DNA from 3 places in the Streptomyces sp. NPDC049597 genome. Region 1 is predicted to be linked to each of the others. Evidence: riboswitches for the same ligand, from Rfam matches in the RefSeq annotation. Region 1 holds a riboswitch; each other region holds the start of a gene.
What was found. Region 1 has a riboswitch for thiamine pyrophosphate ahead of thiO (glycine oxidase ThiO). Riboswitches for the same ligand answer to the same signal wherever they lie in the genome.

Region 1 (7,261 bases):
GCTGGAGAAGGACGGCCGGGCGGCGGGTGTGGAGCTTGCACCGGGCGGCCCTGTCGAGGCGGACGTGGTGGTCTGCGGTGCTCTGCTGCCGTCCCTGTTCGAGGGGCACGCCGGGGAGCCGAGCCGCCGGGAGCAGCGGCCGCACTGGCAGTCGCGGGTGCGGACCGGGCGGGTGACCGTACATCTGGCCCTGCGGGGGGGCCGTGAGGCTGCTGCCGTGCACCGCACCGTGGTGCACGCGCCGGACCCGGCCGCCGAGTGGGACGCGATCGCGGCCGGGCGCACGGCACCCCACCCCACGGTGACGGTCCTGCGGCCCGACGACCCGCTGCTGCGGCCGGACGGCGACCACGAGACGGTCACGCTGGTCTCCACCGTGCCGAACGGCCTGCACGGCGGGCAGTCCTGGGCCGAGGCCGCCGAGCAGGCCGCTGACCGGATGGTCGCGGCGGCCGCGACCGCGGTGCCGGACCTGCGGGGGCGAATCCTGTGGCGCAAGGTGCGCAGCCCCGAGGACACCCGGCACGACACGGGCACGGACCGGATCCCGGCCCCGGCGCTCGCGGGCGCGTCCGGCGCCTTCCTGCCCGTGGCGAACGCCGCGCGGCTGCCCGGCCTGTACGTCGCCGGGGGCTGGGCGCACCCGGGCGGCGGGCTGGCGCACGCGGGGATGTCGGGGGCGCTGGTGGCCGGGCTGATCGTGGAGGGCGCGGAGTTCCGCGGTTCCCAGTGAGACGGGCGTGAGACGGGCGTGAGACGCGCGTGGGACGGGCCGGACTGACCGCCGGCCCGTGGCCGTGCGGGCGGCTCAGTAGCGGTACTGCTGCTCGTCGTGGCCGGATCCAGCCTCGTAGCCGTACGGCGACGGCTGTTCCTGTGGCATCGGAGGGATCTGCTGGTCGCCGTCGCGCTGCTGGGGCACCCAGACCCCGCCCGCCGGCGTGTCGCCGTACTGCTGCGCGTACGGGTCGGCGTACGGATGCTGCGTTCCGTAGGTGTCGTAGCCGCCGTAGGAGGCCGCGTACTGCTGTCCGCTGCCGTAGGGGTCGGCGTAGGCGGGGTACGGCTGGCCGGATCCGTAGTCGTAGGGGCTTGCGTCGGCCGGCTGCCGGGGCTGCCCCTGGTCGCCGTAGGCGTCGTACGCCCCGTAGCCGGTGGGGGCCGCGCCGTACGCGGCGTAGGGCTGATGCGGTTCCTGTTCCTGCTGCCGGGCAGCGTAGGCGTCCTCGGTGTATATGCCGTACTGACCGGTCTCGTCAGGCAGCGGCTGGGGTTCGTAGACCTCGGGCGCCTCGGGGGCGTGCGGCGGCTCGGAGGACTCGTAGGAGAGGTCCGAGACCTCCAGCGTCGGCTCCCGCTCGGCCTCCGCGGGGGCGGACCTGCGGCGCCTGCTGACCCCCGGGCTGCCGCCCAGCGCCCACCCCGTGGAGAAGCCGCGCCGGAAGGAGAGGGTGACGTACGTCTGGCCGACGGCGAAGGCGGCCGCGCCGAGCGCGATCACCACGACGGAGGGCAGCAGCACGCCGACGACGACGCCGAGGAACCCTCCGAAGGCCAGAACGCGCCAGCGCAGTCGCGCCTTGTACTGCAGCAGCACCTCACCGAGCAGCCACAGCGCGACGATGCCGAACGCGATGTAGAGGACCGTCCAGCCCATGCCCGTCCCCCTCCTGCGGCCGCCGCCCGGGGTTGTGGCGGGTATGGCCGGTCACGACTGCTGGTGCAGTCCGAGATTCTCGTGGATCTCGAGCGTCGCCGTGGAGTTGTTGAGCGTGATGAAGTGCAGTCCCGGGACATCCTCGGACAGCAGCCGTGCGCAGAACTCCGTCGCGAACTCGATGCCAATGGAGCGTACAGCGGCCGGATCGTCCTTGACCGAGAGGATCCGGTCCCGGAGTGAGTCGGGGAAGGCGGCGGTGCTCAGCTGCGGGAGCCGCTCCAGCTGCTTCACGCTGGTCACGGGCATGACCTCGGGGATGATCGGGGTCTCGCAGCCCGCCGCGGCAAGGCGGTCACGGAGGCGGAAATAGTTTTCGGGCTCGAAGAACATCTGTGTGATGGCGTAGTCGGCGCCCGCGCGGCACTTGTCGACGAAGTGCCGGATGTCCGTGTCCCAGTCGGTGGAACGCGGGTGCATCTCCGGGAAGGCCGCGACCCCGACGCAGAAGTCGCCGGACTCCTTGATGAGCCGCACCAGCTCGGCGGCGTACATCACGCCCTCGGGGTGCTTGCCCCACTCGCCCATCGGGTCGCCGGGCGGGTCGCCCCGCAGCGCGAGGATGTTGCGGATGCCCGCGTCGGCGAACTGGCCGATCATGTTGCGCAGTTCGGCGACGGAGTGGCCGACGGCGGTCAGGTGGGCGACCGGGGTGAGGGTGGAGTCGGCGGCGATCTTCTGCGTGGCCTTCACGGTGCCGGCGCGGGTGGACCCGCCGGCGCCGTAGGTGACGGAGACGAAGTCGGGCGCGACCGCCTCGACCCTGCGCAGCGCGTTCCAGAGGTTCCTCTCGCCCTTGTCCGTCTTGGGCGAGAAGAACTCGAAGGAGTACGTCGTCTCGCCTGTCGCGAGCATGTCGCGCACGGTGCGCGCGCGATCCGTCCTTGTGGAAGCAGTGCCGAGGGCCATACGGGCAGGTTAGCCAGGCCTGGCGGGTCACCCAACCAGATCAGGGGATTTTGTCGCCTTTTGCCTGTCTCGTGTCCATACTCTGGACACCCGTGAGACACCGTGGCGGCACCGGCGGCCCGCCGCGCCCGTGTCAGTCCGCCCGCTCAGGCGCTGCGCTCCCTGATCCGCTTCGCCAGACCGGCGGCCGCCGCGGCCGGATCGTCGGCCTCCGTGATCGCCCGTACGACGACGACCCTGCGCGCCCCCGCGTCCAGCACCTCGTCCAGGTTGGACGCGTCGATGCCGCCGATCGCGAACCAGGGCCGGTCGCTCCCGAGCGAGGCCGCGTAGCGCACGAGACCGAGGCCGGGGGCGAAGCGGCCCGGCTTGGTGGGGGTGGGCCAGCAGGGGCCGGTGCAGAAGTAGTCGACGCCGGGCTCGGCGGCGGCCGCGTCCACCTCGGCCTCGGCGTGCGTCGAGCGGCCGATGAGCACCCGCTCGCCCAGAATCGCCCGCGCGGCGGGAACGGGCAGGTCGCCCTGGCCCAGGTGCAGCACGTCCGAGCCGATGGCGTGGGCCACGTCCGCCCGGTCGTTGACCGCGAGGAGCTTGCCGTGGCGCCGGCAGGCGTCGGCGAAGACCCGGAGGTGCTCCAGCTCCTCGCCCGCCTCCATGCCCTTGTCGCGCAGCTGGACGATGTCGACGCCGCCGGCGAGCACGGCGTCCAGGAACTCCGCCAGGTCGCCCTGGCGCTTCCGGGCGTCCGTGCACAGGTACAGGCGGGCGTCGCCGAGCAGTTCGCGAGCCGTGGACATGGTGCTTCCCCCCGCAGGATGGGTGATGAGCGGCGCGCGGGTACGGGCGGGGGCCGTGCGGCTCCCGCCCGTACCCGCGCGCTCCGATGGTTCGGGACGAGGCCGTCCTGTCAGGACGGGGACGTCGGGACGGACGTCAGACGGCGAGCGCCTGAGCCCGGCGCTTGACCTCCGTGCCGCGATTCTCGCTCAGGGCCTGCGCCGGGGTGCCCGGCAGGGTCGGGTCGGGAGTGAACAGCCACTCCAGCATCTCTTCGTCGGTGAAGCCGTCGTCCCGCAGCAGCGTCAGGGTCCCGGAGAGGCCCTTGACCACCTTGTTGCCGTCGATGAAGGCGGCAGGCACCTGCAGTGTCCTGTTCTCACCACGGCGGACGGCGATGAGCTGGCCCTCCTTGACCAGCTGCCGCACGCGCGTCACCTCGACATCGAGCATTTCCGCGATGTCGGGCAGGTGGAGCCAGGCGGGGACGAGAGCATCGATCTTTGCGTCAATCTCGGTCACAGGAACAAGCCTGCCATCTGCGACTGACAGCCGGTAGCCGACGCCTACGCGGTCGCCGCCTTCAGGGGGACGGACGGGTCGGCGGCCAGGGCCGGGTCCAGCCGCGCGCCGGACGCCACGAGCCTGCGGCCCTGTGCCAGGTCACGCGGCCTGTCGACGGCGAGCAGCGCGACCAGCACGCCCTCGCGCAGCCACAGCACCGACCACTGGGCGTCCACGGCCGGGGCGCCGCGCCACAGCAGCGTGTCGCCCGCCGGATGATGGCCCGCGTACTGCACGAAACGTCCGAACTGCTCCGACCAGAAGTACGGCACCGGGTCGTAGACCGGGGCGGCCCCGAGGATGCCGGCCGCGACCGTACGCGGACCCTGCAGGGCGTTGTCCCAGTGGTGCACGAGCAGCCGCGTGCCGTAGCGGCCCGAGGGGTAGGAGGCGCAGTCCCCCACGGCGTAGACGTCGGGCGCGGAGGTGCGCAGGTGCCGGTCGGCGACGATCGCGCCGTCGGGGCCGAGCTCGATGCCGCTGCCGGCGAGGGCGGCGGTCGCGGGCCTGGCGCCGATGCCGACGACGACGGCCCCGGCCGCGATCCTGCGCCCCGATCCGGCCAGCACCACCGTGCCCGGCTCGACGGCGGCCACCTGCTCGCCGGTGAGCAGCTCGGCACCCGCCTCGGCGTACCAGCGGGCCATGGGCGCCGCGACCTCGGCGGGCAGGGAGCCGGCCAGCGGACGGTCGGCCGCCTCCACGACGGTCACCGCGCAGCCCGCCTCGCGCGCGGCGGTCGCGAACTCCGCGCCGATCCACCCCGCCCCGACCACCACGATGTCGTGCTGCCGCGCGAGGACGGGCCGCAGCCGGGCCGCGTCGTCGAGCGTGCGCAGCAGATGGACGCCCGGGACACCAGCGGTCCCGGGCAGGGCGACGGGCTCGGCTCCGGTGGCGAGGACGAGGACGTCGTACGGGACGGGTCCGGCGGCGGTGTCCACCTCGTGCGCCCCGGGGCGTACGCCGGTCACCTCGCAGCCGAGCCGCAGGTCGACGCCGAGCGCGTCGAAGTCGATGTCGAACGCGGAGCCCTCCGCCGTGCCGAGCAGGATCGCCTTGGAGAGCGGCGGCCGGTCGTACGGCTGGTGCGGTTCGGCGCCGATGAGGGTGACCGGTCCGGTGAAGCCCTGTTCGCGCAGGGCGACCGCGGTCTGCACCCCGGCCATGCCCGCGCCGACCACGACGACGCGCCGTCCGTCCCCTGCCTGCTCCTGCGTGTGCTCGCTCACCGGACCACCTTAGGCTTCTGACGGTCCCTCAGGCAGCAGCTGCTCGACGACGCTGGTCCCGCTGCCCTCCTGCGACTCCCACTCCCAGGCCTCCTCCAGGCGCACCCGCCCGTCGGGGAGTTCGACGACGGTGGACAGGCAGTGGCCGCTGGAGGTCGCGCCGTCCGTCTTCAACTGGACATAACGGAAGTCCAGCCGGTCCCCCACGCGCGTGCCCACGAGGTGGCCGCGCACCACGTCGCCGCCTTCGTACTCGGCCCAGATCCGCCCCCGCTCCTCGTGGTAGAGGAACCGGGTGCGGGTGCCGACCTGGCCCGGGGCCTGGTCCGCCACCGGCGCGAGCACCAGTCCGTCGAGCGATATCGCCACTGCGTCCACCTCCTGCACACCCGCGCCGGGGGACGGCGGCTCCCTTACTGCGCGCCTGGGCGTGGGGTTAGGGTGGCCACCGTAAGGCACTCGCGGGAGCCCGGACGCACCGGGCTGAGAGGGAGGCTGGCGGCCTCCGACCGTACGAACCTGATCCGGGTCATGCCGGCGAAGGGAGGGGCTGGACGCCCATGTCTCGTACACCAGACGCACCCGACGTCCTCGTCGTCGGGGGCGGGATCATCGGCCTGGTCACGGCCTGGCGTGCGGCGCAGCGCGGGCTGCGCGTGACCGTCGTCGATCCGGAGCCCGGCGGCGGGGCCGCGCGGGTCGCGGCCGGCATGCTGGCCGCCGTCACCGAACTCCACTACGGCGAGCAGACACTGCTCGGTCTGAACCTCGCATCGGCCCGGCGCTACCCCGCGTTCGCCGCCGAGCTGGAGGAGGCGAGCGGACTGTCGGTGGGCTACCGCGCGTGCGGCACACTCGCCGTCGCCCTCGACACCGACGACCGCGCGCACCTGCGGGAACTGCACGCCCTGCAACGCCGTTCGGGCCTGGAGTCGGAGTGGCTGACCGGTCGCGAGTGCCGCCGCCTGGAGCCCATGCTCGCGCCGGTGGTGCGCGGCGGCCTGCGCGTCGACGGGGACCACCAGGTGGATCCGCGGCGGCTCGCCACGGCACTGGTCGTCGCCTGCGAGCGGGCCGGGGTCGGCTTCCGTCGCGCCTGGGCGGAGCGGCTGCTGGTCGTGGACGACCGCGCCACGGGCGCGGTCCTGGACGACGGAACGGAACTCGCCGCCGACCAGGTCGTGCTGGCGGGCGGCAGCCTGAGCGGCCGCCTCGGCGGGGTGCCCGACGACGTCCTGCCTCCCGTACGGCCCGTGAAGGGTCAGGTCCTGCGGCTGACGGTGCCCGGCCCGTACGCGCCCTTCCTGTCCCGCACGGTGCGGGCGGTGGTGCGCGGCAGCCAGGTGTACCTGGTGCCGCGCGAGAACGGCGAGCTCGTGGTCGGCGCGACCAGCGAGGAGCTGGGCTGGGACACGACCGTCACCGCCGGCGGCGTGTACGAACTGCTGCGGGACGCGCACGAACTGGTGCCCGGCATCACCGAACTGCCGCTGACCGAGACGCGCTCCGGGCTGCGCCCCGGCTCCCCGGACAACGCGCCGATGCTCGGATTCACCGAGCTGCCGGGGCTGTTGCTCGCGACCGGCCACTACCGCAACGGCGTGCTCCTCACGCCCGTGACCGGCGACGTGCTCGCCGACGCGCTCACCAGCGGTCGGGTACCGGAGTTCGCCGACCCGTTCAGCCCCCGCCGGTTCGCCCGCGCCGGCGCACGCGTACGTCAGGAGCAGCCCGCATGAACGTCTCCGTCAACGGCGAGACACGCGAGCTCGCCGACCGCGCCACCCTGGACACCGTGGTGGCGGCCCTCACCACGGCCCCCTCGGGTGTGGCCGCCGCCGTCAACGAGACCGTCGTCCCGCGCAGCCAGTGGGCGGACACCCGGCTCGGCGACGGCGACCGTGTCGAGATCCTCACCGCCGTGCAGGGAGGCTGAGCGCCGTGGCCGACGACCGTCTCACCATCGGCGGCACCACCTTCACCTCGCGACTGATCATGGGTACGGGCGGGGCGCCGAGCCTCGACGTACTGGAACGCGCGTTGATCGCGAGCGGCACGGAAC
Region 2 (7,261 bases), on a different contig from region 1:
CACCGCACCATGCCCGACCTGCCCCCGCAGATCGGTGTTCTCGTCGAGTTCGACAAGGAGAACGCCGAGATCGCCAAGGGTGTCGCCCAGCACATCGCCGCCTTCGCCCCGAAGTACCTCTCCCGCGAGGACGTCCCGGCCGAGGTCGTCGAGGCCGAGCGCCGCGTCGCCGAGGAGACCACGCGCGCCGAGGGCAAGCCCGAGGCCGCTCTGCCGAAGATCGTCGAGGGCCGGGTCAACGGCTTCTTCAAGGAGGCCACCCTCCTCGGCCAGCCGTACGCGCTCGACAACAAGAAGTCCGTCCAGCAGATCCTGGACGAGGCCGGTGTCACCCTGAAGCGCTTCAGCCGCATCAAGGTCGGCATCTGAGTCCGTACGCGACGGACCCCGGACCCGGGTAGGGTCTGAAGCAGTCGCCCGCGCCAGCGCCGGACGACCGCAGATCTGACGAGGAGGCCATTGCCGGCAGGGACAGCATGACCCCAACGGCAATGGCCTTCTTCGCATGTGCACGAGGAGATCTCCATGAACCAGGGCGCCGTACAAGGCGACGACAACCACGACAAAAAGGCCGGCCGCTTCATGCTGAAGCTGTCAGGAGAGGCTTTCTCCGGCGGCACCGGTCTCGGCGTCGACCCCGACGTCGTGCACGCCATCGCACGGGAGATCGCAGCGGTCGTCCGCGACGGCGCAGAGATCGCCGTCGTGATCGGCGGCGGAAACTTCTTCCGCGGAGCCGAACTCCAGCAGCGCGGCATGGACCGGGCACGCTCGGATTACATGGGCATGCTCGGCACCGTCATGAACTGCCTCGCCCTCCAGGACTTCCTGGAGAAGGAGGGCATCGACTCACGTGTGCAGACGGCCATCACGATGGGTCAGGTCGCGGAGCCGTACATCCCGCTGCGTGCCGTACGGCACCTGGAGAAGGGCCGCGTCGTCATCTTCGGTGCCGGTATGGGCATGCCCTACTTCTCCACCGACACCACCGCCGCCCAGCGCGCCCTGGAGATCGACGCCGAAGCACTGCTGATGGGGAAGAACGGTGTCGACGGCGTCTACGACTCCGACCCCAAGGCCAACCCGGACGCGGTGAAGTTCGACGCGCTGGAGTACGGCGAGGTGCTGTCCCGCAACCTCAAGGTCGCCGACGCCACCGCCATCACCCTCTGCCGCGACAACGCTCTCCCGATCCTCGTCTTCGAACTCCTCGCCGAGGGCAATATCGCTCGGGCGGTCCGGGGTGAGAAGATCGGCACGCTCGTGAGCGACCGGGACACCCGGGCCTGACCCGAGGGCCTCGGGGCGCCCTCGGGGGATGGACAACGCCCTGCCGGTCGTACACCGTGCAGGGAACACGCGACGCAGGTTCCGCCGGCCCAGTCCGATGCCGGGCCCAACTCAAGACACGCAGGAGCAAGTGGTGATCGAAGAGACCCTCCTCGAGGCCGAGGAGAAGATGGAGAAGGCCGTCCTGGTCGCCAAGGATGACTTCGCCGCGATCCGCACCGGACGTGCGCACCCGGCGATGTTCAACAAGATCGTGGCGGACTACTACGGTGCCCTGACCCCGATCAACCAGCTGGCGTCGTTCTCGGTCCCGGAGCCGCGGATGGCCGTTGTGACGCCGTTCGACAAGACCGCTCTGCGCAACATCGAGCAGGCGATCCGCGACTCGGACCTCGGTGTCAACCCGAGCAACGACGGCAACATCATCCGCGTGGTCTTCCCGGAGCTCACGCAGGACCGCCGCAAGGAGTTCATCAAGGTCGCCAAGTCGAAGGCCGAGGACTCCAAGATCTCGATCCGCTCCGTCCGCCGCAAGGCGAAGGAGACCATCGACAAGTTCATCAAGGACGGCGAGGTCGGCGAGGACGAGGGCCGGCGTGCGGAGAAGGAGCTCGACGACACCACCGCGAAGTACGTCGCGCAGGTGGACGAGCTGCTCAAGCACAAGGAAGCCGAGCTGCTCGAGGTCTGATGAACGACTCTTCCTGGGGGGCCTCGCACGGCGCCGGATACGCCGGTGCATGGCCACCGCCCGAGCAGGGGCCCCTCCCGGCGGGTCCCGCCTACGATGGGCACGACGCACGGTATACATCAAAGACGCAGCCCATGCCCATCGGGCCGGACTTTCCCGACGCAGGTAGAGACGCCGAATCCCCCGAGGGACCCAGCGGCCGGGCCGGCCGCGAGGACCGCGACCAGGGGGCCGCACGGCCCGGTGGCCCCCTGTTCCGCGACGAGAACACGCAGGAGCCCATGCCCAGCCCGCCGCCGGCAGCGCCTCAGCAGCCGCAGCCGCCGAACAAGAAGCGGGCCGGCCGCGATCTGCGGGCGGCCATAGGGGTCGGCGTGGGGCTCGGCGCGGTGATCGTCGCGTCGCTCTTCATCGTCAAGGCCGTGTTCGTCGGCGTGGTGGCCGTCGCCGTCGTCGTCGGCCTGTGGGAGCTGACCTCGCGCCTGCAGGAGCGCAAGCAGATCAAGGCGCCGCTGGTACCGCTCGCGGTCGGCGGCGCGGCCATGGTCGTGGCCGGTTACGTGCGCGGGGCCGAGGGCGCCTGGGTGGCCATGGCGCTGACGGCGCTCGCGGTGCTCGTCTGGCGTATGACCGAGCCGCCCGAGGGCTACCTCAGGGACGTCACGGCAGGTGTCTTCGCCGCCTTCTACGTGCCCTTCCTCGCCACGTTCGTGGCGCTGATGCTCAGCGCGGACGACGGGCCGGAACGGGTGATCACCTTCCTGGTGCTCACGGTCGTCAGCGACACCGGTGCGTACGCGGTCGGCTGGCGCTTCGGCAAGCACAAGCTCGCGCCGCGCATCAGCCCCGGCAAGACCCGCGAAGGGCTGCTCGGAGCGGTGGCCTTCGCGATGGCGGCGGGCGCGCTGTGCATGCAGTTCCTCGTCGAGGGCGGCACCTGGTGGCAGGGTCTGCTGATCGGTCTCGCGGTCGCGGCCAGCGCGACGCTGGGCGACCTCGGGGAGTCGATGATCAAGCGGGATCTCGGCATCAAGGACATGGGCACCCTGCTCCCCGGCCACGGCGGCATCATGGACCGGCTGGACTCGCTGCTGCCGACGGCCCCGGTGGTGTGGCTGCTGCTGGTGCTGTTCGTCGGCGCCGGCTGACCTGCGGTCTTCTGCGTGAGGGCTCGTCGTCCACAGGGGCGGCGGGCCCTTTGTCGCGTCTCTGGGACACTGGCAGCACCCTGCCCGAGCCCGGAGGGCGCGCACCCAGAGCCCGCCAGTACGGCGCTTGACCCGGCCATACACGGGGGTGAGCGGCCCTGAGCGGGCGCCGGGTCGTCACGCACAGTCGGGGAGGCAGTGTGGCCAGGCGAAGGCAGCGCCGTAAGGCACCACCGCTCAACGCGATTTTCGCCGCTGATACGCAGGTGTTCCGCTTCTACCCGGACGGCACCGTCCTGGACGTGCTCGTACGACCCGCCCCTCAGCCCTCGAGCGCAGAGACTCTGGCGGGCTGGCTGCGCAGAGACAACGTGATCCCGGGCGTGCACGTGGCGCGGTACGTCCTTGAGGGCGAGCAGGTCACGTTCACGACGCGCGGACGCTACCGGGACGAGGAGATCACGGTCCGTGGGACGTGGGTCCGAGGCGTGCTGACGCTCGGCCAGGTCGGCCGAGGCTGGGAGATCCCCCCTCGACGCTTCCAGCGCTTCGATCAACGGCTGGGACGAGTCTGCGATCAGTGACCGGCCTGTGCTGAATCTCTCGGCAGAACACGGCATGACCGGTACTCGCTCACGGCAGTGACGCCCTGTCTCCAGCGATGGATCTCGGGCCGTCTCCGGGTCGTCTCCGGACCGTCCCGGGCCGCCGGAGACGACCCGGACGGCCGGGACGGCCAGCACCGGCGGCTCGGGCCCCTGGCCACAGGGATCCGTCTGCGACACTGGTAGCACCATGCCCAAGCCCGGAGAACTCACTTTCGTCGCGCCCCGCGGAGCCAAGAAGCCCCCGCGGCACCTTGCCGACCTCTCACCCGCCGAGCGCAAGGACGCCGTCGCCGCGATCGGCGAGAAGCCGTTCCGCGCCAAGCAGCTGTCCCAGCACTACTTCGCGCGCTACGCGCACGACCCGGCGCAGTGGACCGACATTCCCGCCTCCGCGCGGGAGAAGCTCGCCACGGAGCTGCTGCCCGACCTGATGTCGGTCGTGCGGCACATCTCCTGCGACAACGACACCACCCGCAAGACGCTGTGGCGCCTCCACGACGGCACGCTCGTCGAGTCCGTCCTGATGCGCTATCCGGACCGCGTCACGATGTGCATCTCCTCGCAGGCGGGCTGCGGGATGAACTGCCCGTTCTGCGCGACCGGGCAGGCCGGTCTCGACCGCAATCTGTCCACCGCCGAGATCGTGCACCAGATCGTCGACGGCATGCGCGCCCTGCGGGACGGAGAGGTGCCCGGGGGCCCCGCCCGGCTGTCCAACATCGTGTTCATGGGCATGGGTGAGCCGCTCGCCAACTACAAGCGGGTCGTCGGCGCCATCCGCCGGCTGACCGACCCCGAGCCGGACGGTCTCGGCCTCTCGCAGCGCGGCATCACCGTCTCCACGGTGGGCCTCGTCCCCGCGATGCTGCGCTTCGCCGACGAGGGCTTCAAGTGCCGCCTCGCCGTCTCCCTGCACGCACCGGACGACGAGCTGCGCGACACCCTCGTCCCGGTCAACACCCGCTGGAAGGTCCGCGAGGTCCTCGACGCCGCATGGGAGTACGCGGAGAAGTCCGGCCGCCGGATCTCCATCGAGTACGCGCTGATCCGCGACATCAACGACCAGGCGTGGCGCGGCGATCTGCTCGGCCGCCTCCTCAAGGGCAAGAGGGTCCACGTCAACCTGATCCCGCTGAACCCGACGCCCGGCTCCAAGTGGACGGCGTCGCGGCCGGAGGACGAGAAGGCGTTCGTCGAGGCCATCGCGGCCCATGGCGTACCGGTCACCGTCCGGGACACCCGGGGGCAGGAGATCGACGGCGCCTGCGGGCAGCTGGCAGCGCAGGAGCGGTGACCGGGGGCCGTCAGCCGTGTGGCTGATACTGTGCCCTGTGCGTTCGCACAAATGAACATCGAAACATTCCGACAGGGGAGCGCAGCAGCGCTGAGAGTGCGGCAGGGGCGCGTCAGGACGCGCCGGGGCCGCAGACCCTCGGACCTGATCCGGGTCATACCGGCGTAGGGAGTCAGCACCATCATGAACAGCCAGCTTCGGCGTGCCACCGGCACGGCGCTCGCCGCCGCCCTCGGCGTCACCGCCCTCGCGGCCTGCGGCGGACAGTCCGAGGACTCCGGGTCCGGCACCGGCGGCGCGTCAAAGACCGTCACCCTCGTCAGCCACGACTCCTTCGCGGCGTCCGACGCCGTGCTCAAGGAGTTCACCCGGCAGACCGGGTACACGGTCAAGGTCCTCAAGAGCGGGGACGCGGGCGCCGCGCTCAACAAGGAGATCCTCACCAAGGGCTCCCCGCAGGGCGACGTCTTCTTCGGCGTCGACAACACCCTGCTCTCCCGCGCCCTCGACAACGACCTGTTCACGCCGTACGAGGCCAAGGGGCTCGACCAGGTGGCGGACGAGGCGCGGCTCGACGCGGACAAGCACCGGGTCACGCCCGTCGACACCGGCGACATCTGCGTGAACTACGACAAGAAGTTCTTCGCCGACAAGAAGCTCGCGCCCCCGAAGACCTTCGCCGACCTCACGAAGCCCGAGTACAAGAACCTGCTCGTCGTGGAGAACCCGGCGACCTCCTCGCCCGGACTCGGCTTCCTGCTCGGCAGCGTCGGCGCGTTCGGCGAGTCCGGCTGGCAGGACTACTGGAAGAAGCTCAAGGCCAACGGCGTCAAGGTCGTCGACGGCTGGGAGCAGGCGTACAACGAGGAGTTCTCCGGCTCCGCCGGCGGGAAGAAGGCGGGGGCCGACCGTCCCCTCGTCGTCTCGTACGCCTCCAGCCCGCCGGTCGAGGTCCTCTACGCCGACCCGCAGCCCGCCGAGGCGCCCACGGGTGTCGCGACCGGCACCTGCTTCCGCCAGATCGAGTTCGCCGGTCTGCTCAAGGGCGCGAAGAACGAGGCGGGAGGCAAGGCGCTGCTGGACTTCCTGATCACCAGGACGTTCCAGGAGGACATGCCGCTCACCATGTTCGTCAACCCCGTGGTCGAGGGCACCAAGCTGCCCGAGCTGTTCACCGAGCACGGTGTGGTCGTCGACAAGCCCGAGACGGTCGCTCCCGGCACGATCGCCGAGAACCGTGAGCAGTGGATCCGGTCGTGGTCCTCGCTCGTCCTGAAGTAGGGCAATCCCTGCGGGGGAACGCGGCGCGGCTCGCCCTGATGGCCGGCCCCGTCGCGTTCTTCGCCGTCTTCTTCGCCTATCCGGTCACCGCGATCGTCGGCCGCGGCCTGCGCGTCGGGGGCGCCTGGCAGTTCGGGCGGTTCGGCGAGGTCCTCGCACGTCCGGACATCCTGCACGTCCTGTGGTTCACCACCTGGCAGGCGCTCGCCTCCACCGCGCTCACCCTGCTCGTCGCCCTGCCCGGCGCCTACGTGTTCGCCCGGCTCGACTTCCCCGGCAAGCGCCTCCTGCGCGCCGTGGTCACGGTGCCGTTCGTGCTGCCGACCGTCGTCGTCGGCACGGCCTTCCTCGCCCTGCTGGGCCGCGGCGGGCTGCTCGACGAGCTGTGGGGCATACGCCTGGACACCACGGTCTGGGCCATCCTGCTCGCGCACGTCTTCTTCAACTACGCCGTGGTCGTCCGCACCGTCGGCGGCCTGTGGTCGCAGCTCGACCCGCGTCAGGAGGAGGCCGCGCGGGTGCTCGGCGCCGGGCGGCTCGCGGCCTGGCGGCGGGTGACGCTTCCCGCGCTCGTGCCGTCCCTCGCCGCGGCGGCGCTGATGGTCTTCCTGTTCACCTTCAGCTCGTTCGGCGTCGTGCAGATCCTCGGCGGCCCCTCCTTCTCCACCCTCGAAGTGGAGATCTACCGGCAGACTGCCGAGATGCTCGACCTGCCGACGGCGGCCGTGCTCACCATGCTGCAGTTCCTGGCCGTCTGCGTCGTCCTCGCCGTCCATGCCCGGGTCGTGCGGCGCCGCGAGGGAGCGCTGAGGCTCGTCGACCCGGCCCGTACGGCGCGCCGGCCGCTCGGAGCCGCCCAGTGGACCGTGCTCTGCGGGGTGCTTCTCAGCGTCGCCCTGCTCCTGATCGCGCCGCTCGGCGTGCTGGTCGAGCGGTCCTTCGACACCCC
Region 3 (7,261 bases), on a different contig from region 1:
CTAATGATCATGCAAAAACGTGCCTGTCAACGCCTGCATATGCGACCGGCCAGACCCACCGCGCGAGCCCTACTATCGGCTCGCCATGACAGCAGCAGGGAAGCACCAGGTGAGCCGGACGGACACATCCCGCCGGGGCAGCCGGCAAGGCCGGGCGGGCATCCGGGACGTCGCCGCCGCAGCCGGAGTCTCCATCACAACTGTCTCCGACGCGCTCAACGGCAAAGGGAGACTCCCGGACGCCACTCGTCGGCATGTCCGCGAGGTCGCCGACCGGCTGGGCTACCGCCCTTCCGCCGCGGCCCGCACACTCAGAACGGGGAAATCGGGCTTAATCGGCCTGACCGTGACGACCTACGGGGATGAACCTTTCACCTTCACGGAATTCGCGTACTTCGCGGAAATGGCCAGAGCTGCCACGTCCGCCGCGCTCGCCCGCGGGTACGCGCTCGTCATCCTCCCCGCCACCTCGCGCCACGACGTCTGGTCGAACGTCGCCCTCGACGGCACCGTCGTCATCGACCCCTCCGACCACGACCCCGTCGTGACCGAGCTGGTGCGCCAGGGCCTGCCCGTCGTCTCCGACGGCCGCCCGGCCGGTACGCTCCCGGTCACCGCCTGGGTCGACAACGACCACGAAGCCGCGGTACTCGACCTGCTCGACCACCTCGCCGCCGCCGGCGCCCGCAGGATCGGCCTGCTCACGGGCACCACCACCGACACCTACACCCGGCTGTCGACCACCGCGTACCTCGACTGGTGCCAACGGGTCGGCCAGGACCCGGTCTACGAGTCCTACCCGGCGCACGACCCCTGCGCGGGTGCCGTCGCCGCCGACCGGCTGCTCGCCCGGCCGGACCGGCCCGACGCCGTCTACGGCCTCTTCGACCCCAACGGCACCGACCTGCTGGCCGCCGCCCGGCGGTACGGCCTGCGCGTCCCCGACGACCTGCTGCTCGTGTGCTGCAGCGAGTCGACCGTGTACGCCACCACCGAGCCGCCGATCACGACGCTCTCGCTCAAGCCCCGCCGGATCGGCACGGCCGTGGTCCAGCTGCTGATCGACGCCATCGAGGGGGTCGACGAGGACCGGCCGATCGAGCAGGTGATACCGACCGAACTGATCGTCAGGACGTCCTCACAGCGCCGTCCTCCGCGCACCACGGTGAGCGCGCCGCGGTCCCCCACGAAGGACTAGACCAACCCAATTGGGGCGAAAGGGCCGATGAACCAGGGGTGCGGAAGGATTCACCACCCCTGGTGCGTCACACACCGCCGGGCTCATTCCTATGATGGGCGAACGACACCGCGGACCACCCTCGACCAGGCTGGGCCGAGAGGTGAACGGCGGCGCGACGGTGGTGGAGGGGTCGATGACTCAGGGGGCCGGTCAAGGACCCGTGGTGCGGACGGCAACGCTGCGTGATTTCCGCGTGCCGCCGTACGCGCAGGTTCCCGTGCAGTCGCAGTCCGTGGACCCCGGCCACGCGGGCCACCCCGGCAACGCGTTCCCCGAGGGAGAGCCGCCGGAGGGCTACACCCCCACCGCGCGCGACCTTCCCGTGATCACCCGCGGCGGACCGGGCGACACCGTCCAGGTGCAGGTCACGGTGGACGACCAGCCGGCGCCCGACGGCCTCGGCCCGCTCTACGTCGTCGGCGACGTCCACGGCTACCTCGACGAACTCGTCGCCGCCCTCGCCGAGAAGGGCCTCATCGACTCCGAGGGCCGCTGGTCCGCGGGCAACGCCCGGCTCTGGTTCCTCGGCGACTTCACCGACCGCGGCCCCGACGGCATCGGCGTCATCGACCTCGTCATGCGGCTGTCCGCGGAGGCCGCGGCCGCCGGCGGCTACTGCAAGGCGCTCATGGGCAACCACGAGCTGCTGCTGATCGGCGCGAAGCGCTTCGGGGACACCCCCGTCAACTCCGGTGCGGGCACCGCCACCTTCCAGGCCGCCTGGCTGCTCAACGGCGGCCAGAAATACGACATGGACCGGCTGCAGGACGTCCACCTGCAGTGGATGGCCCGGCTCGACGCGATCGTGGAGGAGGACAGCCATCTGCTGCTCCACTCCGACACCACCGCCTACCTCGAATACGGCTCGACCATCGAGGACGTCAACGACGCGGTGCACGCGATCCTCACCCGTAATGACGCCGACGAGTGCTGGGACCTGTTCCGCAAGTTCACCAAGCGCTTCGCCTTCCGCGACGAAGGCGGCCCGCAGGCCGTGCGCGAACTGCTGTCCGCGTACGGCGGCACGCGCGTGGTGCACGGCCACAGCCCGATCCCGTACCTCCTCGGTGAGGTCGGCACCGAGGACGGCGAGGACGGCGAGCGTCCCGTCGTCGAAAGTCCCCATGTGTACGCGGACAATCTGGCCATCGCCATGGACGGCGGAGTGACCATGGCCGGAAAGCTTCTTGTCCAGCAGCTCCCGCTGCGGGGCTGACCGGGGCGGCGGCAGGCGATTTACGGAAACCCCCTGTCACGCCGTGGCGTAACCGCTCTACCATCGGCCTATCCGTAGCAGGCTCTCCTCCGTTTCCGCCCAACTGCCCGGCACACACGGGCGGTCCGGCCCTACGGAGCATCGGGGGATGCACATGAACAGCGCTCCGCACCTGCTGACCGAGGACCGCGCCGAGTACGAGCGGGTCCTCGACGGCGCACTGCGCGACGCCCGCGAACGTCAGGATCCGGCCGCCGTGCAAGCGCGGCTGAGCCCCGAACAACTGCGCGCCATGGCCCTGAGCGCGACGGCGCTGATCACCGCCTCGGCCGCCGCCGAGTACGAGCACTATGTGAAGGTCCGCGCGGAGACGCGCGCGTCCGCCGCCGCTTCGGTGCACGGCTCTTCGCCCACCGCCCCGGCCGGCGAGGCGGCCGGGACCGGCGCCGGAGTCGCGGCCGTCGTCGCCGTCCTGGCGCCGCTCCTCGCGGGCACGGCGGCCGCGATCTTCCTGATCGTCGGCTACATCCTCAAGATGCTGAGCCCCACCCCGTCCTTCGCCGACACCCTGGTCTTCACCGGCTGGGTCTTCGGGGCGCTCATGGCCGCCGCCATTCTGGTGGCGGCCGTCGCGCTGCTGCTCACCGCCCTGCGCAACGGTGCCAGCCATGTCGCGGACGGGCGGCAGGAGGGCGAGCTGCCGGACGAGGTCCGGCTGGCCAAAGAGGCCTGGTGCGAGGCCCTGCTGGAGCGGGGCATCCTGCCCTTCCTCCGCGCGGCCCTGACCGACCCCGCCGCCACGGCGTCCCCGGCCGGTCCCCCGCACCGCGTGAACCGCATCCCCAAGGTCGGCTACAGCGGGCCGGACTTCTCCAGCCCGGCCGAGGGCCGTACAGCGGGCCGGCGTCCGACCTACACCAGTCCGGACTTCTCCAGCCCCGACTTCGGCGGCCCGGAGCACCAGCCGGACTGACCGCCGGCCCGCCCACCGGACCAGCGGGCACCGCCGCCGTACGCCCGGCCTCCGCCCGCGCCACCGACGTCCGCACCCGTGCTCGTGCACGAGGGCCGGACGGAAAGGGGCCGGACGCAAGGGGGCCGGGCGGAGGCGGCGGTCCGTGACCTGTGTCAGTCCGCGATGGGCAGGTAGACCCGGTTGCCCGCAGCGGCGAACTCCTTGGACTTCTCCGCCATGCCCGCCTCGATCTCCTCCTGGTTGCCGCCGTGCTGTCGGCGGATGTCCTGGGAGATCTTCATCGAGCAGAACTTCGGACCGCACATGGAGCAGAAGTGCGCGGTCTTCGCCGGCTCCGCGGGCAGCGTCTCGTCGTGGAACTCCCGAGCGGTGTCGGGGTCGAGGGCCAGGTTGAACTGGTCCTCCCAGCGGAACTCGAAGCGGGCGTCGGACAGCGCGTCGTCCCACTCCTGGGCGCCCGGGTGCCCCTTGGCCAGGTCCGCCGCGTGTGCCGCGATCTTGTAGGTGATGACGCCGGTCTTCACGTCGTCGCGGTTCGGCAGGCCCAGGTGCTCCTTGGGCGTCACGTAGCAGAGCATGGCCGTGCCCCACCACGCGATCATCGCCGCTCCGATGCCGGAGGTGATGTGGTCGTAGGCCGGAGCGATGTCCGTGGTCAGCGGGCCGAGCGTGTAGAACGGCGCCTCCTCGCAGATCTCCTGCTGGAGGTCGATGTTCTCCTTGATCTTGTGCATCGGGACGTGGCCCGGGCCCTCGATCATGGTCTGCACGTGGTGCCGCTTGGCGATCGTGTTCAGCTCACCGAGCGTCCTGAGCTCCGCGAACTGCGCCTCGTCGTTGGCGTCCGCGATCGAGCCGGGTCGCAGGCCGTCGCCGAGGGAGTACGTGACGTCGTACGCGGCGAGGATCTCGCAGAGCTCCTCGAAGTGCTCGTAGAGGAAGCTCTCCTTGTGGTGCGCCAGGCACCACGCGGCCATGATCGAGCCGCCGCGCGAGACGATCCCGGTCTTGCGGTTGGCCGTGAGCGGCACGTACGGCAGGCGGACGCCGGCGTGGACGGTCATGTAGTCGACGCCCTGCTCGGCCTGCTCGATGACCGTGTCCTTGTAGATCTCCCAGGTCAGTTCCTCGGCCCTGCCGTCCACCTTCTCCAGCGCCTGGTAGAGCGGCACGGTGCCGATCGGCACGGGGGAGTTGCGCAGGACCCACTCGCGCGTGGTGTGGATGTTCCGGCCCGTGGACAGGTCCATGACCGTGTCGGCGCCCCAGCGGGTCGCCCAGGTCATCTTCTCGACCTCCTCCTCGATGGAGGAGGTGACCGCGGAGTTGCCGATGTTGGCGTTGACCTTCACCAGGAACCGCTTGCCGATGATCATCGGCTCGATCTCCGGGTGGTTGACGTTCGCCGGCAGGACGGCGCGGCCCGCCGCGATCTCCTCCCGCACCACCTCGGGCGCGACGTTCTCCCGGAGGGCGACGTACTCCATCTCCGGCGTGATCTCGCCGCGGCGGGCGTACGCGAGCTGCGTCACCGCCTGCCCGTCCCGGCCCCGCCGCGGCTGACGCTGACGGCCGGGGAAGACGGCGTCGAGGTTGCGCAGGCCGCCGCGCGGCGAGGTGTGCTTGATTCCGTCGTCCTCCGGGCGGACCGGGCGGCCCGCGTACTCCTCGGTGTCGCCGCGAGCGACGATCCAGTTCTCCCGAAGCGGCGGCAGACCGCGGCGTACGTCCGTCTCGATGTTGGGATCCGTGTACGGCCCGGACGTGTCGTACAGCGTCACGTCCTTGCCGTTGGTGAGGTGCACCTTGCGGACCGGCACACGGAGGTCGGGACGCGAGCCCTCGACGTACCCCTTGTGCCAGCCGATGGACTTCCCGGCCTCGTCGTTCTGGTTCGAGGCAGGCGTGCGTGCGTCCGATACGGTCATGAGACCTACTCCCTACGCCGGCATTACCCGGTAACAGGTTCGGCGGTCGGCGCAGCTGTCCCGTACGGATGTACGAAGGTCAGCGCCCTCTCAGCCCGGTGCTCCGAGCTCCCGCGTGTGCAAAGGTGACACCACGCTAGCGTCACGTCTGGCGCGCTGAACAGAGGGCCCCTCTCGTTCTTGCGATGATCTGTCCGTGACCTCATCACCGCAGCACCCCGAACAGCAGGGCCACGACCACGGCCACGTGCACAGTCACGGGCCGGCGGCGCCCGTCTCCCAGCACCTTCGCAAGGTCATCGCCGCGGTGCTGATCCCCTTCGCGACGGCCGTTCTCGTCGGCCTCGCCGTGCTGTGGCCGGGCTCGGCGCCCGGCCACGAGCGCTCCGGCGTCGGCTTCGACCGGCAGACCGAGCAGGGCAGGGTGGTGAGCGTCGAGAGGGTCGACTGCAAGGACGTCAACGCCGGCCAGGTCCCGCCGACGGGCGACACCTCGACGCCCGAGGGCCGCGAGGCGGTCACCGCGCAGCGAGGAGACTGCGGAAAGGCCACCGTCGAGGTCACCACCGGCAAGGACAAGGGCCGGAAGTTCGTCGAGATCGTCCAGCCCGACGCGCCGCGTCAGTTGAAGGAGGGCCAGGGCGTGGTGGTGGCGTACGCGCCGGACGCGCCCCGCGATCTGCAGTACTCGGTGACCGACGTGGACCGCGGATTCCCGATGGCCCTGCTGGCGGGCATCTTCGCCCTGGTGGTCGTCCTGGTCGGACGCATGCGCGGCGTGATGGCGCTGATCGCGCTCGCCGTCTCGTTCGCCGTGCTGACGCTGTTCATCCTGCCCGCGATCCTGCAGGGTTCGAATCCGCTGATCGTCGCGGTGGTCGGGGCCAGCGCGATCATGCTCATCGCGCTCTACTCGTGCCACGGCATCACCGCGCGGACGTCGGTCGCCGTACTGGGCACGCTGATCTCACTGCTTCTCATCGGCCTGCTCGGCTCACTGTTCATCGGCTGGGCCAGTCTCAGCGGCAACACCGACGACAACACCGGCCTGATCAAGGGCCTCTATCCGAACATCGACATGAGCGGCCTGCTGCTCGCGGGGGTCATCATCGGCTCACTCGGCGTGCTCGACGACGTCACCGTGACCCAGACGTCGGCGGTGTGGGAACTGCACCAGGCCGACCCGGACATGGGGCCGCGCGCCCTCTACCGCTCCGCCATCCGGATCGGCCGCGACCACATCGCCTCGGTCGTCAACACGCTCGTCCTCGCGTACGCGGGCGCGGCGCTGCCGCTGCTGCTGCTGTTCTCGATCGCCCAGTCCAGCGTGGGCACGGTGGCCAACAGCGAGCTGGTGGCGGAGGAGATCGTCCGGACCCTGGTGGGCTCGATCGGGCTCGTCGCCTCCGTACCCGTGACCACCGCGCTCGCCGCACTCGTCGTGTCCGCGGATCGCCCGGGACGGGCGGCCGAAGGTGCGGCCGCGCCCGCACGGGGCGGCAGGGGGCGGCGCCGCAAGAAGTAGCGCGGCGGCCGATCACCGGCCGTCAGCCGGCGTTCTCCTCGGCCAGGATGCGCCCGAGCGCCTCCTCCAGGCTGACCTCGAAATCACCCAGCGCGAGCTCCTGGCCGAGCGGCACCAGCTTGTCCGTACGGTCGAGGAAGGCGACGAGCGGCGGAGCGCCGACGCGGAACAGCGCGGAATCGCTCCCGACGCGCAGCCGGATGTGGACGTCCGACAGCGCCTCGGCCCGGGTCGGCGCGATGTGCACGTCGCCGTCCCCGCTCGGCGTGTTGATCCCGTCGAGCAGGAGTTCCCGGCCGAAGGCCCAGGTCACGGGGGCGTCACCGGGAAGGTGGAAGGTCATCCGCACCGCGTACGGATCCGCGGTGTCGTAGCG

Region 2: it holds a riboswitch for thiamine pyrophosphate, as region 1 does, so the genes downstream of both, AB0K02_RS19020 (thiamine ABC transporter substrate-binding protein) here and thiO (glycine oxidase ThiO) in region 1, are expected to answer to the same signal.
Region 3: it holds a riboswitch for thiamine pyrophosphate, as region 1 does, so the genes downstream of both, thiC (phosphomethylpyrimidine synthase ThiC) here and thiO (glycine oxidase ThiO) in region 1, are expected to answer to the same signal.

What each region holds. Positions count from the first base shown of each region.
Region 1 covers NZ_JBFAOY010000001.1:31,917-39,177, forward strand. Annotated here, with positions in the region: gene AB0K02_RS00135 (NAD(P)/FAD-dependent oxidoreductase) at 1-733, shown strand, start outside; gene AB0K02_RS00140 (hypothetical protein) at 809-1,657, opposite strand; gene metF (methylenetetrahydrofolate reductase [NAD(P)H]) at 1,709-2,626, opposite strand; gene thiE (thiamine phosphate synthase) at 2,773-3,423, opposite strand; gene AB0K02_RS00155 (Rv2175c family DNA-binding protein) at 3,560-3,925, opposite strand; gene AB0K02_RS00160 (FAD-dependent oxidoreductase) at 3,970-5,199, opposite strand; gene AB0K02_RS00165 (hypothetical protein) at 5,209-5,568, opposite strand; TPP riboswitch at 5,651-5,762, shown strand; gene thiO (glycine oxidase ThiO) at 5,760-6,938, shown strand; gene thiS (sulfur carrier protein ThiS) at 6,935-7,135, shown strand; gene AB0K02_RS00180 (thiazole synthase) at 7,141-7,261, shown strand, end outside.
Region 2 covers NZ_JBFAOY010000015.1:103,548-110,808, reverse strand. Annotated here, with positions in the region: gene tsf (translation elongation factor Ts) at 1-369, shown strand, start outside; gene pyrH (UMP kinase) at 526-1,290, shown strand; gene frr (ribosome recycling factor) at 1,424-1,981, shown strand; gene AB0K02_RS19035 (phosphatidate cytidylyltransferase) at 1,981-3,129, shown strand; gene AB0K02_RS19030 (hypothetical protein) at 3,330-3,713, shown strand; gene rlmN (23S rRNA (adenine(2503)-C(2))-methyltransferase RlmN) at 3,925-5,031, shown strand; TPP riboswitch at 5,095-5,219, shown strand; gene AB0K02_RS19020 (thiamine ABC transporter substrate-binding protein) at 5,215-6,312, shown strand; gene AB0K02_RS19015 (iron ABC transporter permease) at 6,351-7,261, shown strand, end outside.
Region 3 covers NZ_JBFAOY010000025.1:97,698-104,958, forward strand. Annotated here, with positions in the region: gene AB0K02_RS25540 (LacI family DNA-binding transcriptional regulator) at 86-1,198, shown strand; gene AB0K02_RS25545 (metallophosphoesterase) at 1,374-2,456, shown strand; gene AB0K02_RS25550 (hypothetical protein) at 2,605-3,429, shown strand; gene thiC (phosphomethylpyrimidine synthase ThiC) at 3,585-5,360, opposite strand; TPP riboswitch at 5,353-5,485, opposite strand; gene AB0K02_RS25560 (YibE/F family protein) at 5,557-6,885, shown strand; gene AB0K02_RS25565 (SsgA family sporulation/cell division regulator) at 6,908-7,261, opposite strand, start outside.